2 regions of the Brevibacillus sp. NRS-1366 genome follow, and region 2 is predicted to be linked to the other one. Evidence: a T-box and tRNA genes for the amino acid it is inferred to sense, from the RefSeq annotation. Region 2 holds a T-box; the other holds one or more tRNA genes.

Region 1 (5,644 bases), on a different contig from region 2:
GCCGCTATCCGTAGCGATGTTCTTCGTCGCTACGGTTCTGTTCGTTTGGAGCTGCAGTTGACAGCAAAGGGAAAGCGGGCCAAAATCAACGGAATGGAGCAGCAGAAGCTCAGTGCCTATGTGGGAGCATTGAATGTCGTGATGTTTGCTCCGGAGGATTTGTCCATCGTGAAAGGAGCTCCTGCTCAGCGCAGACGCTTTATTGACATGGAAATCGGGCAAGTATCTCCAACGTATCTGTATTATTTGAGCAATTACAACAAGGTGCTGGCCCAGCGAAATCAGCTTTTGAAGGATTTGGCCATGAAAAAAAGTAACTCGCTGGAAATGCTGGCAATTTGGAATACCCAATTAGCCGATTTAGCTGTAAAATTGTTACGGAAGCGTTTTGAGTTTATTCGCAAGCTAGAAACGTGGGCACAAGAGATCCACACTGGCATTACCGACGGCAGGGAAATGCTTTCCTTGCATTACGAAAACTCATCGCCCGTCACGGAAGAGATGACAGTAGACCAGGCAGTTGATAAGCTATTGGCTGCTTATGAAGAGGTTCGCGACCGAGAAATCATGCGGGGAAGCACCCTGATTGGACCGCACCGTGATGATTTTTCACTTAAGGTGAACAACATGGATGTACAGACGTACGGTTCTCAGGGACAGCAACGCACCAGCGCGCTGTCCATCAAATTGGCCGAAATCGAGCTGATAAAAGAAGAAGTAGGCGAATACCCCGTTCTTTTGTTAGATGATGTCTTGTCAGAGTTGGATGAACATCGACAAACCCTGCTGCTCGAAACCATTCAGGATCGGGTTCAGACGTTTGTAAGCACAACGGGTGTGGAAGGCTTAAAGCATCAGGTTCTCCAGCAAGCCTCTCGTTTTTACGTGAAGGAAGGGAAAATCTCGGGGGAAAGGTAGGGGATCAGGGATGTTTATACACATTGGTGGAGATACTGTGGTGAGCACAAAGGAAGTCATTTCCATTCTCGACCATCAGACTGTCAAATCCTCCAAAATCAATAAGGCTTTCTTGCATGAAAAACGGAAAACCGTTGTTGATCACAGCGAGGAAGAAACAAAGTCGTATGTAATCACCCAGGATGCCATATACTGTTCACCTATTTCTTCTCTGACGCTAAAGCGACGCGCTCAGTTCGTGGACAGCTTGGATCAGGTTCCCTTAGTACAAGCTGAAGTAGAGGAGTTGACTTAAGAGTGGATCAAGTGACGACAAAAGATACAAACTACGACGCTAGTCAGATTCAGGTGCTGGAAGGGTTAGAGGCAGTTCGGAAACGTCCCGGCATGTATATCGGGTCGACCAGCAGCCGCGGTTTGCATCACCTGGTATGGGAGATTGTCGACAACGCCATCGACGAAGCACTTGCCGGCTATTGTGACGAGATTTTGGTAGTCATTCAGCCGGACAACTCCATAGCTGTAACCGATAATGGCCGGGGAATTCCAACCGGCATTCATGAAAAGACTGGTAAATCAACTGTAGAAACTGTTTTGACCGTTTTGCACGCCGGCGGTAAATTTGGTGGTGGCGGATACAAGGTTTCAGGTGGTCTGCACGGTGTAGGTAGCTCGGTTGTGAACGCGCTCTCCGAATGGATGGAAGTCGAAGTCAAACAAAACGGCAACATTTATCACATGCGTTTTCGTGTAGGTGCTCCAGAAGCGGACCTCGCTATCGTTGGTGAAACGGAAGACAGCGGGACAAAGGTTACGTTTAAGCCTGACCCGACTATTTTTACCGAAACCACAGTCTTTGAATACGACCTCCTGCAAAAACGGATTCGCGAGCTGGCTTTCCTGAATAAAGGACTGCGCATTACGCTAAAGGATGCACGTCCTGATCAGGAGCGGGAAGAATCGTTCCATTATGAGGGCGGTATCGTGCAATTCGTTGAGTACCTGAACAAGAACAGGGAGGCTTTGCATGACGAGGTTATTTATTGTGAAGGCGAAAAGGATGGCTTGCTGGTCGAAGTAGCTATCCAGTACAACGATAGCTACGTCAGCAATATTTACTCTTTTGCCAATAACATTAATACGCATGAGGGCGGAACTCACGAAACCGGCTTTAAAACAGCCCTTACTCGTGTGATTAATGACTATAGCCGCAAGTTCAACTTTTTGAAGGAAAAGGATCAGAATCTCTCTGGTGACGATGTGCGCGAAGGGATTACCGCCATTATCTCGGTGAAGATTCAAGAGCCGCAATTTGAAGGTCAAACGAAAACAAAGCTCGGCAACTCTGAAGCCCGCAGCATTACAGAGTCTGTTTTTGGCGATCGCTTTAACAGCTTCATGGAGGAAAATCCGGGGATTGCCAAGAAAGTGGTCGAGAAGGCTTTGATGGCTGCCAGAGCGCGTGAAGCAGCGAAGAAGGCTCGGGAAATGACTCGTCGCAAGAGCGCTTTGGAAGTAAGTGCATTGCCGGGTAAATTGGCGGATTGTTCGTCTAAAGACGCGTCTGAGTCAGAACTGTTCATCGTAGAGGGAGACTCTGCGGGTGGTTCTGCAAAGATGGGTCGTGACCGCCATTTCCAGGCGATCCTGCCACTACGGGGTAAAGTCTTGAACGTGGAAAAAGCACGTCTCGACAAAATTCTGGGCAACAATGAGATTCGCATGATCATTACCGCACTAGGTACGGGGGTCGGCGAAGATTTTGACATTACCAAAGCACGTTACCATAAAGTTGTCATCATGACCGATGCGGACGTCGACGGTTCTCACATCCGTACCCTTCTTTTGACATTCTTCTATCGTTACATGAGACAATTGATTGAAGCAGGGTATATTTATATTGCCCAACCGCCTCTCTTTAGTATTAAACAAGGGAAGCAGATTCATTATGCCTATACCGATAGGCAGCGTGATGAAATTCTGGCAACCTTGAAAACGACTCCTAAACCCAATATCCAGCGCTATAAAGGATTGGGTGAAATGAACGCGGATCAATTGTGGGAAACAACTATGGATCCAGACGTTCGAACGCTTCTTCAAGTAAACCTAGAGGACGCTATGGAATCGGATATGGTATTTGAAACGCTCATGGGCGATGAAGTAGAACCGCGCAGAGAGTTTATTGAGCAGCATGCTTCAAGAGTACGCGATCTAGATATTTAATCGACAAACAAATGAAGGACATGTAGGAAGACTCAGCTATTCAGGCGGTGTATTCTGATACATGCTATGAATAGCTGAGCTTCTTTTTTATTGTGTAAACACGGTTGCTTTTTGCTAGGTAGATATACGTAAATCTACTTTTTAAAAATTTTAGCTGTATCTGATAAAAAATATGAAAAATTCTATTGCAATGAATTAAAATCTATGCTAGATTATAATTCCAGAAGGGATACGGGCCTATAGCTCAGTTGGTTAGAGCGCACGCCTGATAAGCGTGAGGTCGGCTGTTCGAGTCAGCCTAGGCCCACCATTATAGCTTTTTCTTCTTGCTGAGGGGTCCCCGAAAAGTATTCGGAATAACCAACGAAGCATAAGCGTCACTTTTTTTGGTTTCTTTCATGGGGCTGTAGCTCAGTTGGGAGAGCGCCTGCCTTGCAAGCAGGAGGTCATCGGTTCGATCCCGTTCAGCTCCACCATATTGTTCCTCGGTAGCTCAGTTGGTAGAGCAATCGGCTGTTAACCGATCGGTCGGCGGTTCGAGTCCGTCCCGAGGAGCCATTCAGAAACTTATATAACATTCATCCTGGCCCGTTGGTGAAGCGGTTTAACACAGCAGCCTTTCACGCTGTCATACAGGGGTTCGAATCCCCTACGGGTCACCATACTACCCCACAAAGTGGATTTGATGCTTCTTGGCATCATTGAAGTTGACGGGGCCCCCGCAAAGTACTCGGAATATGCTTCAAAGCATATTCGTCACTTTGTGGGGTTACGGAGGCTTAGCTCAGCTGGGAGAGCATCTGCCTTACAAGCAGAGGGTCGGCGGTTCGATCCCGTCAGCCTCCACCACTTAATTTCATAAAGTGACTTAGTAACGTCGCGGGATGGAGCAGCTCGGTAGCTCGTCGGGCTCATAACCCGAAGGTCGCAGGTTCAAATCCTGCTCCCGCAACCAAATTTTTCACTTGAACTACGTTGAAAGTTCTTCTTGCTCAAGTGAGATGGGAGTGCCCTTGGGTGCAACCAAATATGGAGCTGTGGTGAAGTTGGAGTTCACGCCGGTCTGTCACACCGGAGGTCGCGGGTTCGAGTCCCGTCAGCTCCGCCATTCTTTCTCAAGCAATGGTGGAACGTCAAATGCTTGAGGCTCGGTAGCTCAGTCGGTAGAGCAGAGGACTGAAAATCCTCGTGTCGGCGGTTCGATTCCGTCCCGAGCCACCATTACTATATGAAATATGCCGGTATAGCTCAATTGGTAGAGCACCTGACTTGTAATCAGGGGGTTGTGGGTTCAAGTCCTATTGCCGGCACCACAATTTACCTAGAAAATAGCGTGTGCGTGCTGTTTGCACAGTGCTTTTCAAGGAAAAGCTGGGGAGATAGTGAAGTGGCTAAACACGGCAGACTGTAAATCTGCTCCCTCCGGGTTCGGCGGTTCGAATCCGTCTCTCCCCACCATCTTTACTTCGTGGCTATTGGGGTATAGCCAAGCGGTAAGGCAACGGACTTTGACTCCGTCATTCCTAGGTTCAAATCCTAGTACCCCAGCCATTTTAATACGAGCCATTAGCTCAGTTGGTAGAGCATCTGACTTTTAATCAGAGGGTCGAAGGTTCGAGTCCTTCATGGCTCACCAGTATTTTTTAACCCAAAAAAGTAGAGTGTTGTTTTGAAGGCTTTTCGGGTGCCGGATTGATAATGCGGTCATGGCGGAATTGGCAGACGCGCTAGATTCAGGTTCTAGTGGTGGCAACACCGTGGAGGTTCAAGTCCTCTTGACCGCACCATTCCCCCAAAAAGTGAAGTGAAGCTTTGTAGCGTATTCCGAATACTTTTCGGGGACCCCACAACTAATTAATTATTTATGCGGACGTAGCTCAATTGGTAGAGCGTCGCCTTGCCAAGGCGAAGGTCGAGGGTTCGAGACCCTTCGTCCGCTCCATAACATGTGCCCTTAGCTCAGCTGGATAGAGCGTTTGACTACGAATCAAAAGGTCGGGAGTTCGAATCTCTCAGGGCACGCTTCTACACCCCAAAAAGTGAAGAAGAGCATTGTAGCGAACTCCGAGTACTTTTCGGGGGCCCCGCAACATAAAAGTAAACATTATTATCGGGAAGTAGCTCAGCTTGGTAGAGTACTTGGCTTGGGACCAAGGGGTCGCAGGTTCGAATCCTGTCTTCCCGACCAGTTTTACAACTTGATAAGCCGGTGTGGCGGAATGGCAGACGCGCGCGACTCAAAATCGTGAGGGAAACCGTGGGGGTTCAAGTCCCTTCACCGGCACCATATTTTTGCGGGTGTAGTTCAATGGTAGAACTCCAGCCTTCCAAGCTGGTCGCGTGGGTTCGATTCCCATCACCCGCTCCATTTTTTGCGGAGGGATACCGAAGTGGTCATAACGGGGCGGTCTTGAAAACCGTTAGAGTGCAAGCTCACGGGGGTTCGAATCCCTCTCCCTCCGCCACTTCTTTTTACTGAATCAGGCTGATCATTTTGGCGGCG
Region 2 (11,862 bases):
CTGCCGCTGAACGTTGATGCCACTTGCTGATTACATCGACAAGCGCTACCCTATTGGTTGCTAGCTTACCCAGAAGAAAAGGGATAATGCGCTCCCGAAAGCCTTTGTCCAAAGTGGGAAGCCAATCAATTACTTCGCCCCAGCCTTCTATTCCCGACCGGGTAATGATTCGAATGAGATACGAAGTCCGGTATCGCTTGTAGCCATTGGCATCTCCATACGCCTCGGGCAAACGATAAAGCAGCGGATACGTTTCGATGCGTTCGATTTGCATGTCAGGTCAAGATCCCCCCGTCACAACAAATCATTGCGCCCTTCGCGTTCGGCACGTTCTTCCTCATACTCGTCGTAGTCAAGGTAATTCCCTTTCCCCTCTCCTTTGCGCATGTACTCTTCATACGTGCCACTTCGCATGAAATGAACGCTGTCTGGTCCATGATAACCTTCGATTCCCGTATAGCCGATTTCTTCTACTGCTTCTACAAAGCCATCTGGCTCATCACTTTCGATATACATTTCCTTATAATCCGTCTTGTCATTGTCCACGAATGAAAACGGTGTACTGGAAGTCCCCCACGCCTCGACAATCTGCCAAGCGTCTTCCCCGTCAAAGCCATTTTGTCCCTCTTTTTCATCCAGAGAGGTTCGTCCAAAAGGAGGCTGCATAAACTCCTCCTCGATCGGACGTGACTCGTTGATCGACGGAGCTGGTGCGTGCTCCTTGCACGTCTGGGCCTGTGGCAAAGCTTCGAGCCTCTCTTCTGAGATTGCTTCGCCACAAACGCTGCAGATTCCGTAGGTCCCTTCATCCATCCGTGTCAGGGCTTGATCAATTTCCTTCAGGGTCTCTCGGTCCAGACTGTCCAGAGCCAAGTCCTTTTCCCGTTCAAACATCTCACTGCCAATGTCTGCGGGATGATTATCGTACATGGAAAACTCCTGCAAGGAAGTTGTCATCGGCTCTCTCATGCCATAATGGTCCTGAACGCGATCTTCGAGTTCTTTCTTTTGTTCAAGCAGCTTTTCCTTGAAGCTAGCCAGCTTATTTTGGTCCAAGTCGGCCACCACCTTCGTTTGGTTTCCTCAACAGGTAGTATGTCTACAGAGCCATGTAAATAACCCACGAAAAGCCCGGCCCTAGGATGGTGCTCCACGTAAAAGAAAAAACCTGCCATCCGTAAAGGAATAGCAGGTTTTTCCATTCAGCAATGTGCACGCATTTACTCTGTTACATGTGCGTAGTGTTCTTCTACGATGTCGGCACAACGTCCGCAAATGGAAGGATGAGCCTCGCTTGCGCCTACATCCAGTTTTACCACACGGCAACGTTCGCATTTCACACCATCTGCCGCAGAAACGACTACCGCAATCCCTTCCAGCTGCGTAGCTTCTGCGGACGCCCCTACACCGTGCGCGTGCAGATCCACATGAGCCACGATGAACAAATCAGCCAAATCATCCATAGAAGCGAGTGTTTTGGCTACTTCCTCTGTCTGTGGATAAAGTGCCAGCTTGGCGTCTACGGAATTACCGAACACTTTGTTGCGGCGTGCTTCTTCCATCGCCTTGAGTACTTCATCACGTACCTCGAGGAAAGCGTCCCATTTCTTCTCATCATCTGCGGAGAAGTCCAGGTGCTGCTCGTTTGCTTCTGGCATATCCGTCAGTTGTACGCTTTTCTCTGTTACACCTGGAACGAAAGCCCACACTTCATCAGCAGTATGCGGCAAAAGTGGTGCTACCAGCTTCACCAGGCCGAGCAGGCAATCATACATAACCGTTTGCGCTGCGCGGCGTTTGAGGCTATCTGGTGCTTCCACATACAGACGGTCTTTACAAATATCGAGATAGAAAGCAGAGAGATCGATGACGCAGAAATTGCGAACGGAGTGGAATACCGTATGGAACTGGTATTCATCGTACGCTTTTCGTACACGGCTTACCATTTTTGCTGCTTTCGCCAGTACATAGCGATCCAGCTCGCCCAACTGCTCATAAGCTACACGATCCTTTGCAGGGTCGAAACCATCGAGATTACCAAGCAAGAAACGGAACGTATTGCGGATTTTACGATATACTTCCGCGATCTGGCTCAAGATTGCATCGGAAATGCGTTGATCTGCCTGATAGTCAACAGAAGCTACCCACAGACGCAAAATGTCTGCACCCATGCTATTGATGACTTGTTGCGGAACAATCGTATTCCCTAGCGATTTGGACATTTTGCGTCCTTCGCCATCGAGAGTGAAGCCGTGGCTCAACACCCCTTTATAAGGCGCTGTCCCATAAACCGCAACACTAGTCGACAAGGAGGAGTTGAACCATCCACGATATTGGTCAGAGCCTTCGAGGTACAAATCAGCAGGCCAGCTCAGTCCGCGCTCTCTCAGTACAGCCTGGTGGCTAGAGCCAGAGTCGAACCAAACGTCCATAATATCGGTTTCTTTACGGAAATCCTTGCAATCGCATTTGGTGCAGGAAAGTCCTTCTGGCACCAATTCGTTTGCTTCGCGCGCGAACCAGACGGACGAGCCTTCTTTGCGGAACAGGTTGGAAATATGGTTGATCGTCGTGTCATTGATGATTGGTTCATTACATGCTTTGCAATAGAAGATCGGGATCGGAACACCCCAGACGCGCTGACGGGAAATGCACCAGTCACCGCGGTCAGCAATCATGTTAGCCAGACGAGTTTCGCCCCAATGCGGGATCCATTTTACATTTTTGATTGCTTCCAGCATTTGTTCGCGGAAACCGTCGATGGATGCAAACCACTGCTCTGTCGCACGGTAAATCACTGGTTTTTTGGTACGCCAGTCATGCGGATAGGAGTGCGTAAAGAAGCTGAGCTTCAGCAGCGCTCCGTTTTCTTTCAGCTTTTCCGTAATAACCTTGTTCGCATCTTCGTAGAAAAGACCTTCAAAGCCAGGAGCTTCACCCGTCATTTTGCCTTCGTGATCGACTGGGCAAAGCACTCCCAAGTCGTATTTTTGACCGACGTTAAAGTCGTCTTCCCCGTGCCCTGGCGCTGTATGAACGCAGCCAGTACCTGCATCGAGCGTGACGTGCTCGCCCAGGATGAGCAGGGATGTGCGGTCATAGAACGGATGCTGGGTAAGCACGCCTTCCAGTTCCTGACCTTTAATGGAAGACAGAACTTCCACATTCCCCCAGCCGATTTCCTTGCTGGCAGCTTCGAGAAGGCCGCTCGCGACGAGGAATTTGCGGCCGTCTGCTTTCACGACACTATACTCCAGCTCTGGGTGCAGCGAAATCGCCAAGTTAGCTGGCAGCGTCCATGGAGTAGTCGTCCAAATCACGACACCGGTTTCTGTATCCAGCTTGCCTTTTCCGTCTACCACCTGGAAGCTGACATAAATAGAAGGCGAGCGCTTGTCTTTATATTCGATTTCGGCATCAGCCAATGCCGTTTCAGAAGACGGAGACCAGTATACACAGCGCAGCCCTTTGTAAATGTAGCCTTTTTTCGCCATCTCACCAAAAACTTGAATCTGATTGGCTTCGTACTCAGGCAAAAGTGTTACGTATGGGTTTTCCCAATCGCCGCGAATACCCAATCGTTTGAATTGATCCCGCTGCTTGTCGATATAGGACCACGCATACTCTTCACAGCGCTTGCGGAAATCGTTGACTTCAATGCTACGACGGTCCAAGCCTTGTGCATTGACGATAGCTTGCTCGATTGGGAGTCCGTGTGTGTCCCAGCCTGGAATGTATGGTGCGGTGAAGCCTGCCATTGACTTATAGCGTACGATGAAGTCTTTGAGGATTTTGTTCAAGGCATGGCCGATATGAATATCTCCATTCGCATAAGGAGGGCCATCATGCAAAATAAAAGACGGGCGTCCAGCTGTACGCTCTTGTACTTGTTGATAAATGTCCATTTCTTCCCACGCTGTCTGCATTTGCGGCTCGCGATTTGGCAAATTGCCGCGCATTGGGAAATCGGTTTTTGGTAGTGATAAGGTTTTGCTGTAATCCATGGCCTGATTTCACTCCTAAAAAATAGTAAAAGCCTTCACTCATCCCTAAAAAAGGGACGAGAGAAAGCTCCCGTGGTACCACCCTGATTGAGCGAAGATCGTTGACTAAAAAAGCCAATGAAAAATCCGCTCCACTTGTCTCATTCATAACGGGAATGACGCGCTCACTTACTCCCCTGTTTTCATCTTGGAAAAGACTACATGAGGGTTTCGGGTATTGAACTCCCGGGTGATTTTCAGCGAATGCTACTGATCGGGTTTTCACCTGTTCCCGACTCTCTTTGACAGTGCCGTCTCGCGTACTCTTCCCGTTCATCGTCTATTGAAGCAACTGATTGTGTATGTGATTCAGCAGCTTCATATGGATTATTGTGATCGAAAAAGTTTGTCTTTCATTATAGTACCATCATCAACCGAACGTCAACGATTTATTCAACCGCTACCGCCGAATCTGCCTGCTCGATATCATCCCAGGCACCATTTTCGAGCATTTCCAGTTGGGCTTCAAGCAATGTCCGGAAACGCATGCGATAAACGGATGCCCGCTTTTTCAATTCCTCGATTTCGATCGCGATTTTACGAGATTTCGCAAGCGCTTCGTTGACGATTCGATCAGCATTTTTCTCTGCCTCTTTTAAAATCAATTGAGCTTCCTTGCGCGCATTGGATTTTACATCCTCTGCTGTTTCTTGGGCAACGAGAATCGATTTGCTCAAATTCTCTTCCAGGCTCTTATAATAATCGACGCGTTCATTCAAAATAGCGACGCGCTCTTCCGTTTCTTTTTTTTCTTTAATCAGGAGCTCAAAGTCCTTAATCACCTGATCGAGAAATTCATTCACTTCGTCGATATTATACCCGCGAAAGCCTGTGCTGAATTCTTTATTATGTATATCCAATGGCGTTAATGGCACATGAACCCCCCACTTTTCCCGATAATTCGTTCCCTATGTTTTCGACAGGAATTGCTTTGTTTCCTGCCCAATTTTACAAATTTTTGCGTTCTCTTTCATCTTATGTAACTAGTCCTACAATCATGCGCAGTCTGCCGCTTCGCGTGGGACCTGAGACCTCGAGCAGCTTGAAGCGTCCAAAGCCAGCCATCGACACCATGTCTCCCATGCGCAATTGGTGTGAGGGATCTTCTACAGCCTTCCAGTTGACTTTCACCTTGCCTGCCCGGATCGGAACCAACGCTTTCGCCCGAGAAAGGTTATGCACCTCTCCCAAGATGGCGTCGATACGTGGGGACGGCACTGTAATCGTCTTTTCGACATAACGTGCTGCGGGAGGCTTGAAATCTTCCCACTGTACCCGCTTGATTTGCACGGATGTTCGATGTATTTGCGTTACTTGCGTACAGACGAAATCAGCTATTTCCTCACCTACAATGACAAAACAGCCGTCTGCATCCGTTATCATATCGCCAAATTTTTCTCTTTTCATGCCAACACCGAGGATTGCTCCCATCACATCCCGGTGTTCCAGTGAATGAAACCGCTGATCCGCCCTGATTGCGAGTAGAGCAATTCGATAATCGTCTGTTTCTGGGCTGAGATAGTCCGGGTGCAGAATCACTCGTGTGCGCTCTGCTCCTTCGTACCCCCCACTACTCGATACAGTCACATCCTGTACCTGGGAAGCCAGGCTTTGGAAGATCATCAACTGCCTCGGGTCCACAAAATCAGTTAGGCGCATGGCCTGCTTACGCTCTACTAGCGTCAGCATTTCCAGCGCCCGTTCTACAAAAGGACGTTCTTCTTTTGCAAAATGATCAAATACACTCATATGTTCACTCGCCTATGATAGTTTCAGCAGAATGGTAAACAATCCTTCATATGCAAAACGCAGGGCAATCAAAGCTACAATGGGAGAAATGTCGATAAAGCCCAAAGTAGGAATGAACCGACGGAAAGGAGCCAAATACGGCTCTACCAGTCGTTCCAATAGCTGCCCGATGCCTGTACTCCGCATTTGAGGAACCCAAGACATCAGTATGTACGCAATAATCATGAATTGATAAACGGTAAAAGCAAAATTAAGAACTGTTAACAAGTAACCCATTGGCTCACCCTTTTTTTCGTCGTTGAATCGCTATTCTTCCAGTACGCTGGAGATCGTTCCTTGAATGTCCACATGGTCAGGCGTGCAGACAAAAATCGTATCCCCCACTTTCTGGATGTCGCCGTTCAGTGCATAAACCGTTCCGCTCAAAAAATCGATAATTCGTTTCGCTTGGTCCTTTTCAACCCGATGCAGATTGACTACAACCGGTCTGCGATGACGAAGATTGTCGGCGATATCCTGTGCATCACTGTAGTGACGGGGTTCACAGAGGATCAACCGAATCCCCTCCTTCTCCCGTGCTTGGAACGGTACCACATTATTAGCCCGGCTAGCAGGCTGCCGCTTGTGGGAGGAATCTGCTTCTTCGTGCTCCTCTTGTACCGTTTCCTCGATATACTCTTCGTTGTCCAGACCTAAAAACCCCATCAGCTTGTTCATTACACCCATCTTTATTCCCCCTCTCTGGCATGCTGTCTTTTGTGGTTCGTTTCTTATTCCGATTTGACCAAAACAGATCCCAGTCGGATATATGTAGCTCCCTCTTCAATTGCTACCTCAAAATCACTGGACATGCCCATGGATAACTCCTCAACATGTGCATGTGGGAACGCCCACTCATTGATGCGCTCTTTCCATTCATAAAGACCACGGAACACCGGGCGTGCTTCTTCCTGATTTTCGACAACAGGCGCCATCGTCATTAATCCGACGACCTTTATATGTTTCATATTACTGGTTTCGCGCAAAAAAGCCAATACATCATTGGGACTAAGCCCAAATTTTGTCTCTTCTCCGGAGATGTTCACCTGCAGGAAGCAGTTTACCACCAGACCAAGTGCTTCGCCCCGTTTATTCAGCTCCTGTGCGAGGGAAACGCGATCCAGAGAGTGTATATACGGAAAACGTCCTACAATCTCTTTTGCTTTATTGGTTTGCAAATGACCAATGAAATGCCACGTGCCCCTGTCTCCGTACAGCTCGTGCTTGGGGAGGGCGTCTTGAACACGATTTTCCCCGATGTGTTCCACTCCCACTTCTAGCAAATCCCCAATTGCCTCGGCGTCGACGTACTTGGTGACAGCAATAATTTTGACGTCCTCGCGCTTGCGGTTGGCCCGGTCGCAGGCCGCCTGAATTCTTTTTTCAATTGCTTGCAGCCTCTCTTTTATTGCTTCTTGCTCATTCGTCATGATGCACTTCCCTCTCCCTTCTGATTCTGGTCCTTCCAGCCAAGATACGATACCATTCGTCCAGTAGTTCCTGCAATTGGCGCTTCCTTTCGATGCGAAAAAAACATGTCTGTACGGCAGCTTGTACACCACTCCGTAGACGAGATATTCTCCATAGCAATATCTAATTCCAGTAGTATGGCTGTATTCAAACGACGTAAATCAAGCATGTATCGACCGTTCTGAGGCGGTGTGACGGCGCTCTCCCAGTCTCTTACACACGTTCGTACCTGCGACATGATCCGTTCATCGACCTCATAGCAGCATCCGCCAATGGAAGGTCCGATTGCAACTAGCAAATCCTGCGGCTTAGTCTGATGCTGAAGCTGCAGCGACTTCACCATTTCCTCGGCAATTCTGTGCACTGTTCCCTTCCAGCCGGCATGTGCCAAACCAATCGCTCCCGATACCGGGTCAAGAAAAAACAACGGAACACAGTCTGCATAAAAAGACGTTAAGAGGACCCCTTTTTGCTCAGTAAACAATCCATCCGCAGCTGAAATGACGTCATTCAAGCTTTCTCTCCCTGCACCTGCAGCCACTACCTGGCATACCTGATTGCCATGCACCTGTTCCGCACACGTCCATGAAGCAAAAGGCATTTCTACCTGCTTTGCTAATTTTTTTCGGTTGGCAACTACATGCTGTGCTTCATCCCCAACATGCAGTCCCATATTAAAAGACCCGTACGGTTGTTCACTTTCCCCTCCCGTGCGCATCGTAAACCCGGCCACCAATCCTGGAAAGCGGCTTTCCCACTCCAGTAAACGTAAGAATGGCTTCTCCTCTACCATAACAAACGGTTCTCTCATGTTGTCACCTTCCTCATATGGCTTATCATACCATAGCCGCAAAGATTAGAGAAACTTGGGCTTCGCCAAATCCAACTGCGCAAGCCAGCGTTTCTCGTAAAGCGAAAAAAAGGCGTTTATCCGCCTTTCTTTCCTTACTCCCTGTATTCATCTCCACCAGAGGTTCTCGCTTCGACCTTCAACGCCTCTTCCATTCTTACCAGCACCACGTCTTTCCCGATTTTGACGATGTTGCGCCATGGAATTACGTAGTCGTTCCCGGAAGAAAAGAACCCGAGAAATTTCCCTGGTCCCGGTATTACAATGGCCTCTACGCGTCCATGGCGCAGATCAATCTCCAGATCAGAAATTTGACCCAGCCGTTTCCCATCCAGGATGTTCACCACTTCTTTGGTCTGGAAGTCAGAGATTTTCACCATTCTCCCTCACCTACTTTTCTCCGTTACTTTCAGTATATGAGTCTGCTTGCGAATATGTCCGCTTTGGTAAGGGAAGAGCACAAAAAAACCCGGACGGTACTTAGCCGCCGGGTGCGCTTATGTAGTCCTTTGCTTACGATTGCACGTGTTTTTGCATGTGGGCAATGGCTGCCTTCTCCAAACGGGATACCTGGGCTTGAGAAATTCCGATTTCCTCTGCCACTTCCATTTGGGTTTTCCCCTCGTAAAAGCGCATCGACAAAATCATTTTTTCTCTGTCTCCGAGACGCTGCATCCCCTCACGCAAAGCAATTTCCTCAACCCAAGTCACGTCCTTGTTTTTTTCGTCGCTGATTTGGTCCATCACATAAATCGGATCCCCGCCATCCTGATAAATCGGTTCAAACAGGGATACCGGATCCTGGATCGCATCAAGCGCAAACACGACGTCTTCCTTGGCCACGTTCAATTCCTGGGAAATCTCTGTAATGGTGGGCTCCCTCGAATGCTTGTTGGTCAAGTTGTCACGTACCTGCAATGCTTTGTAGGCGATGTCTCGTAGGGATCTCGATACGCGAATCGGGTTGTTGTCCCGCAGATAACGTCGAATCTCTCCAATGATCATGGGAACCGCATACGTGGAGAACTTCACGTTTTGTCCGAGGTCAAAATTGTCGATCGCCTTCATCAATCCGATGCAGCCCACTTGGAACAAATCGTCTACAAACTCTCCGCGATTGTTGAAACGCTGGATTACGCTGAGCACCAGTCGCAAGTTGCCATTGACCAGCTTTTCGCGGGCTGGCAGTTCGCCGCTCTGCAATCGTTCGAACAAGTCCCGCATCTCTTTATTGGTCAGAACTGGAAGCTTGGAGGTGTCTACCCCGCATATCTCTACTTTATTTCGCGTCACGTCTTTCCCTCCTCGAAGCAAGAAAAAAGTCCCTAACCCGGTTGTCTTGAAAGGCCGCGTACTGACGCGTAGCCGACGAATAGTGGAACAGGACCACTATCTGTCACGGTTTAGGAACAGTATCTCCTCAGGCTGGGAAAATATGCGTTAGACCATCTTGTTGAATTCTTTTCGCAACCGTTTTATAATTCGCTTTTCCAAACGAGAAATATACGACTGAGAAATCCCCAATAAATCCGCCACATCTTTCTGTGTCTTCTCTTCTTCGCCCGCCAGTCCAAAGCGCAGCTCCATGATGATCCGCTCCCGATCTGACAGTTTATCCAATGCTTTTTTTAGCAGCTTGCGATCTACCTGATCTTCGATATTTTTATAAATCGTGTCATTTTCGGTGCCCAGCACATCAGAGAGAAGCAGCTCGTTTCCGTCCCAATCAATGTTGAGCGGCTCATCGAATGACACTTCAGAACGGATCTTGTTATTTCTGCGCAAATACATCAAAATTTCATTTTCAATACAGCGGGAAGCATACGTTGCCAGCTTGATGTTCTTATCAGGATCAAACGTATTGACGGCCTTGATCAAGCCGATCGTACCGATACTGACCAAATCCTCGATATTGATTCCTGTATTCTCAAATTTGCGGGCAATGTACACGACCAAGCGAAGATTGCGCTCAATCAGCATGCCGCGGACAGCAGGATCGCCCGATGGCAGCCGTCCCAGCAGCACTTCCTCTTCTTCCCTGGTCAGAGGTGGAGGCAATGCTTCACTCCCGCCAATGTAATAGACTTCTTCAGCGCGTGCACCAATCCATAGCAGGAAACGGTACCAGGTCAATTGGAGATGTAGGCGAAGTTTTACATACATGTTTAGCCCTCCTGTTTGAGAATAAAGGTAGGTTCTTGCGTTTCGGTTTCCATCATTGCTGGATGCACGATGGCCCGATACTTGCCGTCAGCCGAGAGCGGAATCGGATTTAATCCGATCAGCACCTTATCCGTTTCATAGCGAATACCATCCTGCATCACAAAAACATGATCCGGCTTGACTGCCAGTAAAAAATCCATGCCTCGTGAAACGCTCCGATACGGGATCAAACGCACACGAGACTGCCATTCCACTGGGAGCTCCTCCCAGGATCCGTCTAGCTTCTCCCACACTCCACCGTTTTCATCGGTTTGTCGGAGAAGCGACGGCGGAAGCAGATGCGATAACATGCTTGTTTCCATAATCATGACAGGAATACGCGTGATCGGTTCGTGCAGTTGATTGCCCGTATCTACGAGCCCGCGGCAAATGATCTTTTCCCCAGCCAAGGATACGACAACATCAACGAGAAATGTTTCTATTCTGCGCGGCTCCTGGATGGCACGATAGCTCTTTTTTCCGAGTACAAACACCACCGCAAAACCAATGACAAGAATTACGAACGTTGGTCTGAATCCGACTCCAAACCCATCGTTGTGAGTCACCACCAATCCATTGACGATTTCACTTCTCGTGGCCAAAAAATATTGGAGACCAAACACTCCTCCCCCAAAAACGAAGGCAACGAAGTAAAAGATGATCAAATTTTGGGTAAACGCGAGCAATCTCCTGTTTCCAAAAGCAATCCACAGCATGATGATGGAAAAAAGCAGTTTCACTGACCATTGATACATGGATGAAAACGCCGGAAAAAAGAAAAAGGCTAGATACGTGCACCCAAACAGAGACGCAAGCGTAATCCTCCACCATACCACGCGCTCTTTTCGAAAATAAGCCGTAAACCAGAGCAACAAGGTATCAATAGCCATATTCAGGAGTAGAATGATATCAAGGTACACGACCACTTTCCCTTCACCCCCGACCTTTTCCCAACCAGGCTTACCAGCATACATGGAGAATGGAAACAGGCGAGAAAACAACTCTTGGATTTGCCGGTACATGCATTTTTGTGGGCTGCTTCTATCAGTAAATGCAGTATATATCAATGTGTATGTAAAGTCTGTCAATTTTTGACGGTGTTTTTTTGGTTTTTTTGTAGAACGTTTTTTGTCATTATCCAAACAAAAAAGGCCTTGTCTCAAGAATGAGATCAAGGCCTTTACCTGTGAATTTTCAAGCTTTATTTTTTGTTGCGACGGCGATTGCGGAGGAACGCCGGAATATCCAAATTGTCCAGGTTGCTCATGGAAAAGAAGGACTTGTCATCCTCTTCTTCTTTTGGACGGCTGGTATTTGTATTCGAAATAGGTGTCGGACGATTACCGGAAGTGCTGATTGGTTGCTGCTGACGGCGAGGTGCCTCAGCGGTGCGTTGTGCCTGTTCAAAGCCGGTGGCAATAACAGTCACAATCAACTCGTTTTTCAGATCTTCGTTGATAATCGCACCAAAAATCATATTTACATCTGGGTCGGCGGCTGAAGAAACGA

Evidence for each region. A T-box is a leader RNA that pairs with one kind of tRNA and senses whether it is charged. The one in region 2 lies ahead of ileS (isoleucine--tRNA ligase), so its partner is inferred to be a tRNA-Ile.
Region 1: it encodes a tRNA-Ile, which carries the amino acid that the T-box ahead of ileS (isoleucine--tRNA ligase) is inferred to sense. The anticodon was not compared.

The regions. Positions count from the first base shown of each region.
Region 1 is NZ_JBITPN010000013.1:631-6,274, reverse strand. It holds gene recF (DNA replication/repair protein RecF) at 1-918, shown strand, start outside; gene remB (extracellular matrix regulator RemB) at 929-1,213, shown strand; gene gyrB (DNA topoisomerase (ATP-hydrolyzing) subunit B) at 1,216-3,141, shown strand; tRNA gene ACIFQN_RS07010 (tRNA-Ile) at 3,375-3,451, shown strand; tRNA gene ACIFQN_RS07005 (tRNA-Ala) at 3,542-3,617, shown strand; tRNA gene ACIFQN_RS07000 (tRNA-Asn) at 3,624-3,699, shown strand; tRNA gene ACIFQN_RS06995 (tRNA-Glu) at 3,727-3,803, shown strand; tRNA gene ACIFQN_RS06990 (tRNA-Val) at 3,915-3,990, shown strand; tRNA gene ACIFQN_RS06985 (tRNA-Met) at 4,020-4,096, shown strand; tRNA gene ACIFQN_RS06980 (tRNA-Asp) at 4,173-4,249, shown strand; tRNA gene ACIFQN_RS06975 (tRNA-Phe) at 4,287-4,362, shown strand; tRNA gene ACIFQN_RS06970 (tRNA-Thr) at 4,379-4,454, shown strand; tRNA gene ACIFQN_RS06965 (tRNA-Tyr) at 4,515-4,599, shown strand; tRNA gene ACIFQN_RS06960 (tRNA-Gln) at 4,618-4,692, shown strand; tRNA gene ACIFQN_RS06955 (tRNA-Lys) at 4,702-4,777, shown strand; tRNA gene ACIFQN_RS06950 (tRNA-Leu) at 4,842-4,928, shown strand; tRNA gene ACIFQN_RS06945 (tRNA-Gly) at 5,008-5,083, shown strand; tRNA gene ACIFQN_RS06940 (tRNA-Arg) at 5,090-5,163, shown strand; tRNA gene ACIFQN_RS06935 (tRNA-Pro) at 5,253-5,329, shown strand; tRNA gene ACIFQN_RS06930 (tRNA-Leu) at 5,347-5,428, shown strand; tRNA gene ACIFQN_RS06925 (tRNA-Gly) at 5,436-5,509, shown strand; tRNA gene ACIFQN_RS06920 (tRNA-Ser) at 5,518-5,606, shown strand; tRNA gene ACIFQN_RS06915 (tRNA-Met) at 5,638-5,644, shown strand, end outside.
Region 2 is NZ_JBITPN010000022.1:704,804-716,665, forward strand. It holds gene ACIFQN_RS20180 (mandelate racemase/muconate lactonizing enzyme family protein) at 1-274, opposite strand, end outside; gene ACIFQN_RS20185 (TraR/DksA C4-type zinc finger protein) at 295-1,056, opposite strand; gene ileS (isoleucine--tRNA ligase) at 1,221-4,004, opposite strand; T-box leader at 4,054-4,329, opposite strand; gene ACIFQN_RS20195 (DivIVA domain-containing protein) at 4,433-4,918, opposite strand; gene ACIFQN_RS20200 (RNA-binding protein) at 5,019-5,792, opposite strand; gene ACIFQN_RS20205 (YggT family protein) at 5,805-6,068, opposite strand; gene ACIFQN_RS20210 (cell division protein SepF) at 6,099-6,518, opposite strand; gene ACIFQN_RS20215 (YggS family pyridoxal phosphate-dependent enzyme) at 6,563-7,261, opposite strand; gene pgeF (peptidoglycan editing factor PgeF) at 7,258-8,112, opposite strand; gene ACIFQN_RS20225 (YlmC/YmxH family sporulation protein) at 8,247-8,531, opposite strand; gene sigG (RNA polymerase sporulation sigma factor SigG) at 8,665-9,444, opposite strand; gene sigE (RNA polymerase sporulation sigma factor SigE) at 9,592-10,314, opposite strand; gene spoIIGA (sigma-E processing peptidase SpoIIGA) at 10,317-11,279, opposite strand; gene ftsZ (cell division protein FtsZ) at 11,555-11,862, opposite strand, start outside.